2 regions of the Leifsonia sp. NPDC056824 genome follow, and region 1 is predicted to be linked to the other one. Evidence: predicted binding sites of a transcription regulator. Region 1 holds the regulator's gene; the other holds the start of a gene.
What was found. The regulator LexA, encoded in region 1, represses DNA repair genes until DNA is damaged. The targets are predictions, from matches to a motif close to TCGAACANNTGTTCGA.
Positions count from the first base shown of each region.

Region 1 (3,404 bases):
CGTCGATCCTGTGGGGCGACGTCTCCCGGCCGAAGCCGATCACGGTGGACTGGTCGACCTATACCCAGACGCTGACCGAGAAGCCGGTCAAGGGCATGCTGACCGGGCCGGTCACGATCCTCGCCTGGTCGTTCGTCCGCGACGACCAGCCGCTCGGCGAGACCGCGCGGCAGGTGGCCCTCGCGCTGCGCGACGAGATCGGCGACCTGGAGGCCGCGGGCATCCGCGTCGTGCAGGTGGACGAGCCGGCGCTGCGCGAGTTGCTGCCGCTCAAGAAGGCCGACCAGGGCGCCTACCTGGACTGGTCGGTGGGCTCGTTCCGGCTGGCGACCTCCGGGGTCGCTGACGCGACGCAGATCCACACGCACCTCTGCTACTCGGAGTTCGGCGTGGTCATCGACGCCATCCGCAACCTCGACGCCGACGTGACCAGCATCGAGGCCGCCCGCAGCCGGATGGAGGTCGTCCACGACATCCAGCGCTCCGGCTTCGAGCACGGCATCGGGCCGGGCGTCTACGACATCCACTCGCCGCGCGTGCCGTCGGTCGCCGAGGTGACCGAGCTGCTGGAGACGGCGCTCAGCGCGATCCCGGGTCGTCAGCTCTGGGTGAACCCGGACTGCGGGCTCAAGACCCGCGGGTACGACGAGACGGTGGCGTCGCTGCGCAACATCCTCGCGGCGACGCGCGACGTGCGGGAGCGGGCGGCCGTCACGGCCTGAGTTCTGTTGCCGGCGAGGCCGCGCTGTTCTGTTCCGCTCTGCGCGGACGGGGGAGCGCGGCCTCGGTCGGTTCGGCGATGATGAGCGCATGGTGCGCATCCCGGACGAGGATTTCGAGGCGCTCGTCGACGATGTCTTCGACGGCCTGCCGGACGACATGGTGCGGCCGCTGGAGAACGTGGCGATCATCATCCAGGACCAGCCGCCGGGCGCGCGGCCGCGGCTGTACGGGCTGTACACCGGGCATCCGCTGACGCGGCGCGGGGTCTACGGGTTCGGGGAGCTCCCGGACCGGATCACGCTGTTCCGCAACAACCTCGAGGCGAGCTGCGAGACGGTCGAGCAGCTCCGCGCCCGCGTGCGGATCACCCTCGTGCACGAAATCGGGCACTACTTCGGCCTCGACGACGCCCGCCTCCAGGAGTTGGGTTGGGCCTGACCGCGGTGCGATTCGTGCCGAATGTCGACTCTGGCCGTGGCTAACGCGACATTCGGCACGAATCGCCCGGGTCAGACTGCGCGAAGGACCGCGACGACCTTGCCGAGGATGGTCGAGTAGTCGCCGAGGATCGGCTCGAAGTTCGAGTTGCGGGGGAGCAGCCAGGTGTGGCCGTCACGCTGGCGGAACACCTTGACGGTGGCCTCCTCGTCGAGCATGGCCGCCACGATGTCGCCGTTCTCCGCGGTGTTCTGGGTGCGGACGACCACCCAGTCACCGTCGCAGATGGCGGCGTCGATCATGGACTCGCCGACCACCTTGAGCATGAAGAGCTCGCCGTTGCCCACGAGCTGGCGGGGAAGGGGGAAGACCTCCTCCACCTGCTGCTCGGCGGTGATCGGGACGCCGGCGGCGATGCGGCCGACGAGCGGGACCATCGCGGCGTCACCGACCGGGGTCTGGCTCTCGAAGTCGGGAGTCGCGGACGGGACGTCGATGAGGATCTCCAGCGCGCGCGGCCGGTTCGGGTCGCGGCGCAGGTAGCCGCTCAGCTCCAGCTGGTTGAGCTGGTGGGTGACGGACGAGAGGCTGGAGAGGCCCACGGCGTCGCCGATCTCGCGCATGCTCGGCGGGTAGCCTCGCGAGCTCACGGAACGCTGGATCACGTCGAGGATGGCGAGCTGCTTCTCGCTGAGGTTCTTGCGGCGCCGCGTGCGCGGAGCCTGGTTCTCGTTCGACACGCTCGTCCCTTCGTGACCGTCGCCGTCACCCGGGGGAACCGAATGTCGGTGGTGCCTGGTTGTCTTACGTCCAGACAATCGAAACTGTATCCACAGTACGGCTGCCCGACAAACATGTGTTCGAGTGTGTCTCGAAATACATGCCAGTTTTTTCGGCCGAGCGAGGATTGCGGTCTCGAACATTCGAAGATATATTCGGAACAGAGCTTCGACCGGAGCCTTTGGAGGTCACGACATGAGCGCAGTGGTTATGCACAACGTTGGGATGAACAACGTTGCAGTGGGTGGCGCGCAGGCCGCTGGACGTGTCCGGCTGCGGCTCACGCGGCGCGGACGGGTCGTGCTGACGATGCTCATCGCGCTGCCGATCGTGATCGGGGCGATGGTGTTCGCGCTCAACGGCGGAGGCGCGGCGGCCACGGGGGAGCAGACGCATGTGACCTTCCACTACGCGACGGTGCAGTCGGGGGACTCGCTGTGGTCGGTGGCGTCTCGGATCGCGCCGAACGCGGACCCGCGGGATGTGATCGCGGAGCTGGTGGACCTCAATGGGCTGTCGTCGGCGGTTGTGACGCCGGGGCAGCAGCTGGCGATTCCGACGCAGTACGACGGGAAGTAAGGGGAGCCGGCGCCTCGCCGCCGCCAACACCCCACCCCCCGCTCGAAGGAGAAATGGTGGGAAGTGCCGGGTCGTCTCCTGTGTTACCTCGCCACCGGCGCCCCGCCACCTCGTCGGCGTCGGATGAAGGAGAAATGGCGCCACATGCCCCGGGAACTCCTGCAGGAGGGGTTCGGCAGGAGATTTGGTTGGGTTCTCCTTTCTGCGGAGTGAGCGAGAGTGGCGGGCACGGGATGGTGCGGCTTCGCCGCCAGCGCTGCGTCACCACCACTACCTTGCCGCCAGCACCGCGCCACCACCACCACCACAACCTCGCCATCGCCGTCCGAAGGAGAAATGGCGCGACATGACCGAGGATCTCCTGCGGTTGGGGGTTCGGCAGGAGATTTGGCGGTGTTCTCCTTTCTGCGGGGACGGGCGCGTGGCGGCGGTGTGGCGGGGTGCCGCGGGGCGTCATACGGCGGGAGCGTTCAGCGGCGCTGGTTAGCATTGAGGGGTGACCTCCCTCTCCGATCTTCCGATCCGTGATGACCTGCGCGGTCGCACCCCGTACGGGGCGCCGCAGAAGGTCGTGCCCGTCGCGTTGAATGTGAACGAGAACACGCATCCGGTTCCGGAGGACGTCGCCGCCGATATCGTCGCGCGGGTCGCCGTCGCGGTGACAGGGGTGAACCGCTATCCGGACCGCGAGTTCACGGAGCTGCGGGAAGCGTTCGCGCGCTACCTCGGGCACGGGGTCGGGGCCGAGCAGGTCTGGGCGGCGAACGGGTCCAACGAGGTGCTGCAGCACATCCTTCAGGCGTTCGGCGGCCCGGGGCGCAGCCTCCTCGGGTTCGCTCCCACGTACTCCATGTATCCGCTGCTGGCCTCCGGCACCGGGACGA
Region 1 is NZ_JBHUAV010000005.1:87,359-90,762, forward strand. Features, by position in the region: gene metE (5-methyltetrahydropteroyltriglutamate--homocysteine S-methyltransferase) at 1-722, shown strand, start outside; gene ACFRFH_RS17395 (metallopeptidase family protein) at 811-1,161, shown strand; gene lexA (transcriptional repressor LexA) at 1,233-1,901, opposite strand; gene ACFRFH_RS17405 (LysM peptidoglycan-binding domain-containing protein) at 2,167-2,520, shown strand; gene ACFRFH_RS17410 (histidinol-phosphate transaminase) at 3,017-3,404, shown strand, end outside.

Region 2 (3,404 bases), on a different contig from region 1:
ACCCCGGCCTCCCCGCCGTCGCGGAGCGCGTGGTGCGTCCTGCCTCGCAGCGGGTCCGCAGCCTCCCGCTGCCCGCGCGCCTGCTCGGCCTGACCGGCGGCCATGTGTCCGCGCGGCCGGGGGACGGCGGCGAGTTCCGGGACATCGACCGCTTCCGCCCGGGCGACCGGCTCCGCCGGATCGACTGGAAGGCGACCGCGCGCCTCGCGCAGCGTCCGGGCGAGCTGTACGTGCGGCGGACCACGGCGACCTCCGACGCGGCGGTGCAGCTCGTACTGGATGCGCGCGACGACGTCCCCGGCGCCGTCGCCGGCTGGGCGGCGCCCTACCAGCGGCCGGGAGCGACCTCCCTCGATGTGGCGCGGGAGGCTGCGGTCTCGCTGGCGGGCGCGTACGCCGCCGCGTCCGACCGGGTCGGGTTCGACGACCTCTCCGACGCCCGCCGGGCGCTGCCGCCGCGCGCGGGCGCCCGACACCTGCACCGGGTGCTGCGCGCGGTCGAGCTGACCACCCCGCACGGCTCGGCGACCGAGCGGGCGCGGGCGCCGCGGCTCGCGCAGGGAGCGGTCGTTTTCGTGATGTCCACGTTCCTGGACGACCAGGCCATGCGCCTGGCGCTGACCTGGCGCGCGGCGGGGCACCGGGTGGTGGCGGTCGACGTGCTGCCGCCCCGCGCCGTGGACGAGCTCCCGGCCAGGGAACGGCTGGCGCTGCGGATCGTGGACCTGGAGCGCAGGCTGCGCCTGGACCGGCTGCGGGCGGCGGGCGCGGAGCTGCTGGAGTGGGCGTCGCCGGAGCGCGACGCGATGCTGCGGCGGCTGGCGACGCCAGGGAGGCGGGGATGAGCGGGACGGGGGAGCAGACGGCCCCGGCGCCCGCCCCCGACCTCGGCCTCACCGTGCCTGCCTGGGCTCTCCGCGTCGCCTTCGCGGTCGTCGCCGTCCCGCTCGCGATCACCACCGCGCCCAGCGGCCCGTGGCCCGCCGTGGCCGTCCTGCTCACCGCGGTCGCCCTCGCCGTCCCGCGCTGGCGGGTGGCGTGGGTCCTCATCGCCGTACTCGCGTTCTCGACGCTCCTGGAGCCGGGCACCCTCACCCTCCGGGTCCTCGCAGTGATCGCCGCCGTCCATGTGCTGCATGTCCTCGCGGCGTGGATGCTCGTGCTGCCCGCGACCGCCCGCGTGAAGCCGACCGTGCTGCTGCCGTCGCTGCGGCGCCTGATCCTCATCCAGGTCCCGGTGCAGGCCGTGGCGATCGTGCTGCTGCTCGTCGGCCGGCCGTCCGCTGCGCCCTGGCTGGCGGTGGTGTCGGGCGGCGCGATCGTCGGACTGGTGGTCCTCCTGGCGGCGCTCCTGCTCGCCCGGCCGCGGGCGTGAACGCGGTGCGGAGTTGGAATGTCGGTGGTCCGGCGTACGCTCGCGCGTGGTCGCACATCCTCTGTCCGGGTTGCTAGAATCGAACAAAGCTTCGAACCCGCCGGCAGGGCCTCCGACGGGGGCGCCGCGCAGGTGCGCGGAGGGCGAACACGCGGGTGGGGCGACGTCGAATAGCGGAGAATGGAACGAGTGAGCACTCTGAGTAGCAGGAGTTCGGCAGGCAATCCGAGCAAGGTCGTGGGGTCGCACCTGAGCGTCCGCGGCGCGCGGGTGCACAACCTCCACAACATCGACCTCGAGATCCCGCGCGACTCCCTGGTCGTCTTCACCGGCCTGTCCGGCTCGGGCAAGTCGTCGCTCGCGTTCGACACGATCTTCGCCGAGGGACAGCGCCGCTACGTGGAGTCGCTCTCGGCGTACGCGCGGCAGTTCCTCGGCCAGGTCGACCGGCCGGACGTCGACTTCATCGAGGGCCTGAGCCCCGCGGTGTCGATCGACCAGAAGTCGACCAACCGCAACCCGCGGTCGACGGTCGGCACGATCACCGAGATCTATGACTACATGCGCCTGCTCTGGGCGCGCATCGGTGTCCCGCACTGCCCGGTCTGCGGCGAGAAGATCCAGCGCCAGACGGTGCAGCAGATCGCCGACCAGCTCATGGAGCTGGAAGCGGGCACCCGCTACATGGTGGTCAGCCCGGTCATTTCGCAGAAGAAGGGCGAGTTCGTCGACCTCTTCAAGGAGCTCGCCGCGAGCGGCTACTCGCGCGCGCTCGTGGACGGCGAGCAGATCCAGCTCAGCGAGCCGCCGACGCTCAAGAAGCAGGTCAAGCACGACATCTCCGTCGTGGTCGACCGCCTCGTGGCGGGTCCGGACATCCTCGGCCGCCTCACCGACTCGCTGGAGACCGCGCTGCGGCTCACCGACGGCCTGGTGCAGGTCAACTTCGTGGACCGCGAGGGCCCGGCGGCGTGGCAGTCGTTCAGCGAGAAGCTGTCCTGCCCCAACGGCCACCCCATCCAGCTCACCGAGATCGAGCCGCGCACTTTCTCGTTCAACGCCCCGTTCGGCGCCTGCCCGGAGTGCTCCGGCCTCGGCACGCGCATGTCGGTGGATGAGGACCTGCTGCTCGGCGACGACTCGCTCAGCATCGCCGAGGGCGTCATCGTCCCGTGGACGACGCAGGGCAAGGGCCTCTTCAACTACTACGAGAAGCTGCTCGACGGCCTCGCGCGCGACCTCGGCTTCTCGCTGAACACGCCGTGGAAGAAGCTCCCGCAGAATGTGCGGGAGGCCGTGCTGCGCGGCGACAACTTCGAGGTCAAGGTGCGGTGGAAGAACCGCTACGGCCGCGAGATGTCCTACACGTCCGGCTTCGAGGGCGTCGTGCCCTACATCGAGCGCCAGTACGCGCAGGCGGAGACCGACAGCCAGCGCGCCCGCTGGGCCGAGTACCTCCGCGAGGTGCCGTGCCCGGTCTGCCAGGGCAAGCGGCTGAAGCCCGAGGTGCTCTCGGTGCTGGTCCACGGCGCCTCCATCGCGGACGCGTCGCTCCTCAGCCTGTCCGACGCGCGCGCGTTCATGGAGAAGCTGCACCTCACCGAGCGCGAGCAGAAGATCGGCGCGCAGGTGCTGCGCGAGATCAAGATCCGGCTCGACTTCCTCATCCAGGTCGGCCTCAGCTACCTCGACCTCGCCCGGGCGGCGGCGACGCTGTCCGGCGGCGAGGCGCAGCGCATCCGCCTCGCGACCCAGATCGGCTCCGGCCTCACCGGCGTGCTCTACGTGCTGGACGAGCCGAGCATCGGCCTCCACCAGCGCGACAACCGGCGCCTGATCGACACCCTCGTCGCGCTGCGCGACCTCGGCAACACGCTGATCGTGGTCGAGCACGACGAGGACACGATCCGCACCGCCGACTGGATCGTCGACATCGGCCCGGGCGCCGGCGTCAACGGCGGACACGTCGTGCACTCCGGGTCCTACGACGAGCTGCTCGCCAACACCGAGTCGCTGACCGGCGACTACC
Region 2 is NZ_JBHUAV010000002.1:165,226-168,629, forward strand. Features, by position in the region: gene ACFRFH_RS10190 (DUF58 domain-containing protein) at 1-845, shown strand, start outside; gene ACFRFH_RS10195 (hypothetical protein) at 842-1,375, shown strand; gene uvrA (excinuclease ABC subunit UvrA) at 1,556-3,404, shown strand, end outside.
Region 2: uvrA (excinuclease ABC subunit UvrA) is a predicted target of LexA. The motif match lies at 1,455-1,470, and genes of this name have one in related genera.